One region of the Shewanella sp. 10N.286.51.B8 genome, then DNA from elsewhere that is predicted to be linked to it. Evidence: predicted binding sites of a transcription regulator. Region 1 holds the regulator's gene; the other holds the start of a gene.
What was found. The regulator MetJ, encoded in region 1, represses methionine synthesis genes. The targets are predictions, from matches to a motif close to TAGACGTCTAGACGTCTA.

Region 1 (4,195 bases):
CTGGCTATTTACGCCCCAAAAACCAATGAGTTCTCCTTACTGTTACCGGTTGTGGCTGCTGAAGTGGATGATAGCGACAATATGCTTGATAAGTTTGACTCACTACAAGACAGTTTTGATGACTTAGAAACGGCCATAAACGGCAATGATACTGATGATATTGCTGGTTTTCGTGATGATTTAGTTATTAATTTAAATGCCCTCAACGGCACTAACGCCTCGGTATCAGCCGCAATTGGCGCAGCATTAGTATTGCCAACTCAAACCGTGCCAATGGCGCTATTTTCCAAAAGTCACCTTGACGCTATGGGCGTTGCTGATATTGCTCAAGGTGATATTGATATGCTGACTAATCTCGATCCCGCCAACCCTCCTGCAGATCTCACTGACTTAGACTCTCAAGGCATTGTATTAGCCGCCGGAGTCACAGATTTTGGGGTGGCGTTAAGCTTTCCACTATCTATAGTTAACATGCCTGTAAAAGTTGGGATTTCACCTAAGTTTCAACGCATTGATACCTATCATTACAGTGCCAGTGCCAATAACTTTGATGTCGATGATTTTGATGATGATAAATATCGAAATGATGACAGCTTATTTAACCTTGATCTTGGGGTGGCTATTGAGCCAACAGAAAGCTTAACCTTAGGGCTGTCTGCTCGTAATTTATTCAGTAAAAAAATAACCACAGTTGAAGCTCAAGGACGGACATTTGAATACCAAATTGAGCCGTTAGTCACAGTGGGAGCTGCTTATGATTGGTCCAGAGTCACCTTAACCACGGATATTGATCTGGTGGAGCAAAGCCGTTTTAGCGAGTTTGATGCGGTGCAGTATTGGCGAGTGGGCGGTGAAGTTAAAGCCACTGACTGGCTGTTTTTACGCATGGGCTACCGCCATGACTTAAAAGATAATAGCGTAGATATTTACTCTTTCGGCACCGGCTTTGCCATCGGCCAAGCCTTTAAGCTGGATATGAGCGGCAGCTATGGTGATGATGCCATTGGCGCTGTGCTGCAAACTTCTTATCACTTTTAAGCGTTATCATTTTTAGCTGTCATCATTGTTGCATTTATATCTGCCACAAAAAGATGATCGACTAGCCTGCTGATAATTCAATTAACGACTTAAGGGTTAGCAATAATGCACTTAAGCTACATAACACCATAGTGGCGATGCGAGTCTTATTTTTATCAACCTTATTGGTTAGCTTTCCTGCGGCAATATTTCCGAGTATGACAGATGGCAATAGCATCAATGACAACCACAGATGCTTTTCTTCCACTAAGCCTGCAAGCATTAAAATAATCAGTGCGATCATTGAGCTGAAAACAAAAAAGATCGATAGCGCGGCTCTAAACTTCGGCGCATCTTTACCGGCTAATAAAATCGCTAATGGTGGCCCACCAATGGCGGCAATATTTCCAAATACCCCCGACAAGACACCTGCAATAAATAGCGAAAGCCGATTTACTGGCGCTGTGATCTTAAAAATACTCAGCAACACCGCTGCGCCGACAATAAAGGCAATGGCTAACCCCAGTACTGCTTGGGGGGCAAACAGTAATAAACCTGCGCCCATAAAGCCACCAGGTATTCGCCCCAGCAGCGCATATTGCAGCCCATTAAACTCCAGTTGAGTACGTTCACGCAATAAGGTCAATAAGGCGATGGAAAAACCCATCATAATCACAGGGGCTGGGACTAATTGTGGGTCGATGATATAGAGAAGTGGACTGGCAACAACCGCAAGCCCAAAACCGATAAGGCCTTGGGTTAATGCGCCTAGAAAAATGATAACCGATGCAAGCATCAAGGTCTGCGGATCGATAAATTCCATTGTCGACTCTTTAGGCGCAATACTGCAACTCACTCTCAGCTTGAGAGCTCGATGCGTTAAATGACGAGCAGTGTTTGATTAATTGAGCAGGCTTATGCTTTAGCGCAAGTACTTTAGCGCAAGTACTTTAGCGCAAGTACTTTAGCGCAAGTACTTCAGCGCTAGTCGCTAGCTTGACTTAATCAAGATCTTCCCACTCAATTCCCATGGCATCCATCAAAGCTTTTGCTTCAGATGGGATGCTATCAGGCCCTTCTTTTGATAAGTCACCGTCATTTGGCAGTGGTTGTCCAGTGTAGGCATGCAAAAATGCTTCACACAGTAGTTCACTATTGGTTGCATGACGTAAGTTATTAACCTGGCGGCGGGTACGTTCATCAGTCAATACTTTTAAAACTTTTAAAGGTATGGATACCGTGATTTTTTTAACTTGTTCATTTTTTTTGCCATGTTCGGCATATGGGCTGATATAGTCGCCATTCCATTCAGTCATTAACTCACCTTTATACGATAGATTCGTGGCAGATTTTAACCGCTAAATAATAACAGTCAAATTATTGCGGTTATTCTATAACGAATGGAAATAGATTTCTTTATGTTTAGACGTCTAAACGGCTGATTTGTATTGACGATGTGACTTAGCTTAGGTACATTTAGCCATCTAGACATCTCTTTAGTGTGTATTCTTTAGGAGTTTACAATGAGCAAACATCGCGCAGCTACGCTAGCAGTACGCCAAGGTATCGAGTCAGATACCCAATACGGCGCTGTAGTCCCGCCGATTTATCTATCAACAAACTATTCTTTTGATGGCCATAAAAACCCTAGAGAGTTTGATTATAGTCGTTCAGGAAACCCGACGCGCTGCGTGTTAGGTGAAGCCATTGCCAAACTTGAACATGGCGCTACTGGGGTGGTTACTTGTACCGGTATGGCTGCGATTACCTTGGTCACTAGTTTATTAGGCCCCGATGATTTACTGATTGTGCCTCACGATTGTTATGGCGGTAGTTACCGTTTGTTCACAAATCTTGCCAACAAAGGCCAATTTAAATTACTGGTGATTGATCAAACAGATGAGCAAGCACTCAGTGATGCGATTGCTCAGAAACCTAAAATGGTGTGGTTAGAAACGCCGTCAAACCCATTATTACGTGTTGTTGATATCAAAGCTATTGCTGAGCAAAGCCATAAAGTCGATGCCTTAGTTGTGGTTGATAACACCTTTTTATCGCCAATTTTGCAACAGCCATTAGAGCTAGGCGCTGATATCGTCATGCATTCCACCACCAAATATATCAATGGTCATAGTGACGTTGTAGGTGGCGCTGTGGTGGCAAAAGACCCTGAACTGGGTGAGTTACTACACTGGTGGTCAAACACCTTAGGGCTAACAGGCTCGGCTTTTGATAGTTACCTAACCTTACGTGGCATTCGTACTTTAGCTGTACGTATTCGCGAGCATCAAAAAAATGCTGAGCAAGTTATTGACGTACTTCAGGCCAGCAATCTTGTCGAAAAAGTGTATTATCCAGGCTTAAAAGACCACCCAGGTCACGATATTGCAGCTAAGCAACAACAAGGCTTCGGCGCTATGTTAAGTTTCGAACTTAAAGGTGGTGAAGCAGAAGTGGTCGCCTTTTTAAATGCACTGTCTATTTTCAGTGTTGCTGAAAGCTTAGGCGGAGTGGAAAGCTTAGTTGCCGTACCTGCAACCATGACCCATAGAGCAATGGCGCCTGCAGCACGGTATGAAGCTGGCATTAAAGATACTTTACTGCGACTATCTGTCGGGATTGAAGATGCTGAAGACTTGGTTGCCGATATTGAAGTAGGCTTAGCTGCTGTCGCTGCGCTTTAAGTTAATCTCCCTTGGCTATATTCATGTAGTCAGGCTGGTATATGTTGTTTAAGGAGTGAAAAATGGCCCGCAGTCATTTACATAAATTTGGTGGTTCAAGTCTTGCTGATGCAGATTGCTATCGCCGCGTTGCCCATATTTTACTGACTCATGGCAACAGTGATGATTTAGTCGTTGTTTCAGCTGCGGGTAAAAGTACTAACTTTTTATATAAATTACTCTCCTTAAGAGAAAACGGTGACTTGTGGCAAGAAGAGCTACAAGTACTGGTGAGCTATCAGCAAAACCTGATTGAGCAACTTCTCTCAAACGAACAAGCGCGCGATTTACGTGAGCGCCTATCAACCGATAAATCGCAATTAGTCAGTTTATTGTCCCTTGAAGAGCGCAATGAATTTCAGCTCAATCATGTATTAAGCTTTGGTGAGCGTTGGTCAGCACGATTAATGGCAGCCTTATTAAGAGAGTCTGGCGTTGCTGCCGCGAATATTGAT
Region 2 (4,195 bases), on a different contig from region 1:
ACGTTATGTACCATTTCATCAAGGCTTGGGGTAATAAGCCCTGACATACCAATAATATCAATATTGTGCTCTTTTACGGCTTCGAGGATTTTTTCAACTGACACCATGACGCCTAGGTCGAACACTTCAAAGCCGTTACAGGCTAGCACCACGCCGACAATGTTTTTACCGATATCGTGCACGTCACCTTTTACGGTAACCATTAAAATTTTACCGTTTGATTGACCTTCAACTTTTTCCGCTTCAATGTATGGGTTTAAATAAGCCACGGCTTTTTTCATTACCCTAGCCGATTTAACGACTTGCGGCAGAAACATTTTGCCTGAGCCAAATAAGTCACCGACCACATTCATCCCATCCATTAATGGCCCTTCAATCACATCAAGTGGGCGGGTGGCAGCGGCGCGCGCTTCTTCGGTGTCTTGGTCGATAAACTCAGTAATGCCTTTCACTAAGGCGTGGGATAAGCGCTCATTAACGGGCAGACTACGCCAAGCTAAGTCTTCCTTTTTAGCCACTTGTTTGCCGTCACCACGAAAACGCTCAGCAACATCTAGTAGTTGCTCAGTATTGCTTGAGTCGGCAACGGGGCAAGGTAAATTCAGTACCACATTTTCGACTTTTTCTTTTAAGTCTTTGTCGATGTCATCAAATATGGCTAACTGACCTGCGTTAACGATACCCATGTCCATGCCCGCTTGAATCGCGTGGTATAAAAACACCGCATGAATGGCTTCGCGGACTGGGTTGTTACCACGAAATGAAAACGAGACATTCGACACACCGCCAGAAATCATCGCATGGGGTAGAGTGGCTTTAATGTCTTTAATGGACTCAATAAAATCGACGGCGTAGTTATCGTGCTCGTCAATGCCGGTGGCAATGGCAAATATATTCGGGTCGAAAATGATGTCTTCTGGGGCAAAGCTAACCACATCAACCAGTATGCGATAGGCGCGGGTACAGATTTCGGTTTTACGGGCGCGGGTATCGGCTTGGCCATCTTCATCAAATGCCATCACAATGGCGGCTGCGCCATAGCGTTTCACTAAGGTGGCTTGCTGAATAAAGGCTTGTTCACCTTCTTTCATCGAAATGGAGTTAACAATCGACTTACCCTGCACGCACTTAAGGCCTGCTTCAATCACGTCCCATTTTGATGAGTCAATCATAATAGGCACCCGAGAAATATCAGGCTCTGAGGCGATTAAGTTCAAGAACTTTTTCATCGACTCGACGCCATCAAGCATACCTTCATCCATGTTGACATCGATGATTTGTGCGCCGTTTTCAACTTGCTCACGCACGACATCTAGGGCCTCTTCAAACTTTTCTTCTTTGATTAAGCGCAGGAACTTGGCTGAACCTGTAACGTTGGCACGCTCGCCGACGTTAACAAATAATGAGTTGCCATCAATGGTTAATGGCTCAAGCCCTGATAAGCGACAGGCAACGGGAATATCAGGTATGACACGTGGCTCATGGCTGATAACGGCATCGCGAATAACACTAATGTGCGCGGGTGTACTACCACAACAGCCACCCACAATATTGAGCATGCCTTCCCGTGCCCAATCACTGATCACTTCGGCCATTTCTTCTGGGGTTTCATCGTAACCACCAAACTCATTAGGTAAGCCAGCGTTAGGGTGGGCAGAAACATAACATTCTGCAATCCGTGATAACTCTTCAACGTAGGGACGCAACTCTTTTGGGCCAAGGGCGCAGTTAAGGCCAATGGATAATGGTTTGATATGGCGCAGTGAGTTGTAAAAGCCTTCGGTGGTTTGCCCAGTTAGGGTACGACCTGAAGCATCAGTAATGGTGCCTGAAATCATCACAGGTAGACGATCACCAATTTGATCAAACACTAATTCGATGGCAAATAATGCGGCTTTGGCGTTGAGGGTATCAAAGATGGTTTCGACCATGATGATATCTGCGCCGCCATCAATTAATGCACGGGTTGATTCAACATAGGCTTCGACTAACTCATCAAAGCTGATATTACGAAAACTGGGGTCGTTCACATCTGGGCTGATAGAGCAAGTGCGGTTGGTTGGCCCAAGCACTCCTGCAACATAGCGTTTAATACCCGTTTGCGCAGTAACGTCATCAGCGGCTTCACGGGCAACTTTGGCGCCTTCAAGGTTAATTTCTGCTGACAACGACTGCATGTCGTAATCGGCCATAGCAATCGTGGTGGCATTAAAGGTATTGGTTTCAATAATGTCAGCACCCGCTAACAGGTATTCAGTGTGGATATCTTTAATGATTTGGCGTTGGCTTAGCACCAACATGTCGTTGTTGCCTTTTACGTCACAGTGCCAGTCTTTAAAACGCTCACCACGGTAGTCTTCTTCTTCCAGTTTGTAGTCTTGAATCATTGTGCCCATGGCACCATCGAGGATAACTATGCGCTGTTTTAGCGTATTTGTAAGTTGTTCAAGTACCTGACTGTAGGAAGTCGACTTCGCCATAACGTATTACCTTAATTGCTTTTATGCTAATCACTTAATCGAGCGTTAAATAACACGCTAACTTAAGTAGTTAGTGGATTGTGTTAACGGTTTTAGATGAAATAAGCATACCTTTATTTATGCTTTTATAGGGCAGAATAATGCGAAATCCCCTGTAATAAAATTCATCTTAAAATATTTTGTTTGGACATTTAAACGTATAGACGTCCATAATACGTTTAAATAGATTGTAAGAGCAAGCCCATTGCTCACACTAAAAACATAAGCCAATTGAAACGGCCGATGGAGTCCCCTTAGATGAAGCAAGCTAAGATATTATTGTTACGCCATGGCCAATGTGAAGGCGACAGTATTTTGCGGGGTAAAACCGATGTGGCGCTAACTGATTTGGGGCTAACGAACATGCACCAGAGTGCGGCTAAGCTAGGGCTACTAGGTTGTTTGCCATCACTGCAGCTATACAGTTCGCCTTTGGTGCGCTGCCATGCGTTTGCCGCTGAATTAGCGCAGCAGTTAAACCAAGTGAGTGCTGATTTAGCTTTACAGGTTGAGATAATGTCTCAATTACAGGAAATTGATTTTGGCTTGTGGGACGGAAAAAGCTTTGCAGAGCTTTATCAGCATAGCGCTAAAGCGTTAGATGCCTATTGGGATAACCCTTGGGAGCATGGCGCGCCCCAAGCTGAGCCCATGGCTGAATTTGAACAAAGGGTGGCGCAGGCTTTTGCGCAAATAACCTTGCAAGCTTACAACTTGGCTGAAGCTCATACTGCTGAGGCTAATAGTGCTAAGGCAACAGCATCAGCCACTGCTCTGGTAGTGACTCACGGTGGAGTTATCCGTCATATTATCGCTTTGGTGTTAGGGCTTGAGCGCTGTAAAGGGCTATATGGACAACTGAATATAGATTATGCCGCGACGGTAACCATTGATGTGTTTTGGCCTGAAGCTGATGATAAATCGACTAAACCCGTCTATCGTTTAAACTGGAATAATTAGTTTTAGCCTAAAATTAGCAGAAAAAACTAACTTCACTTAGGCAGATATACCGTACAATATAAGCCGCATTTATTAAGTGCAATAAAATTTCAAATTAAGTCAATTTAGCTGCAGTTGAGTGCTTGTGTGAAATGCTTTAAGCAACACCAGTATCAAGCGGTTCGCTAAATGAGTAGGGAATCGAGAACTAGCCTAAATGCTGTTTAGCTCGAACTGTACCCGCAACTGTAAAATAGCATCTCATCACTTGTAAGATAAGTGATTAATGAATGCCATTAAGTCAGATACCTAGCTTAGTTTTTCTTGCTGAATTAGCAGCACCTAACAACAACTTGAGCGGGTAACTCAGGCGGAGTTTGTATCGTGATCAGTATTAAAACCCCAGATGTGGCTAAACATGCCTCTTGGATAACCGCAGGGTGAGTACCTTGACAACTGCGGCATTAACAGTTGATCAGCTAAGCTGGTCAGTTGCAGACAATGAGATCCTTTCTCAAGTCAGTTTTGCCTTGCAACGGGGTGAAATGCTAGGGCTTATTGGCCCTAACGGTGCGGGTAAATCCAGCTTACTGCGCTGCTTGTATCGCTATATCACCCCTGATGCTGGCATGATCACCTTATTTGGCGACAATATTCATGGTTTCTCTCAAAAACAATTGGCCACTAAGGTTGCCGTTGTGCAGCAAGAGTCACCCCATTATTTTGATATGACCACC

Region 2: the regulator MetJ is predicted to act here: its motif matches at 2,673-2,690, upstream of metH (methionine synthase).

The regions. Positions count from the first base shown of each region.
Region 1 covers NZ_JBFRKG010000018.1:199,795-203,989, reverse strand. The annotation lists gene AB4160_RS08755 (conjugal transfer protein TraF) at 1-1,038, shown strand, start outside; gene AB4160_RS08750 (sulfite exporter TauE/SafE family protein) at 1,100-1,840, opposite strand; gene metJ (met regulon transcriptional regulator MetJ) at 2,019-2,333, opposite strand; gene metB (cystathionine gamma-synthase) at 2,541-3,701, shown strand; gene AB4160_RS08735 (bifunctional aspartate kinase/homoserine dehydrogenase II) at 3,764-4,195, shown strand, end outside.
Region 2 covers NZ_JBFRKG010000007.1:60,783-64,977, forward strand. The annotation lists gene metH (methionine synthase) at 1-2,480, opposite strand, end outside; gene AB4160_RS03080 (histidine phosphatase family protein) at 2,778-3,479, shown strand; cobalamin riboswitch at 3,618-3,790, shown strand; gene AB4160_RS03085 (ABC transporter ATP-binding protein) at 3,899-4,195, shown strand, end outside.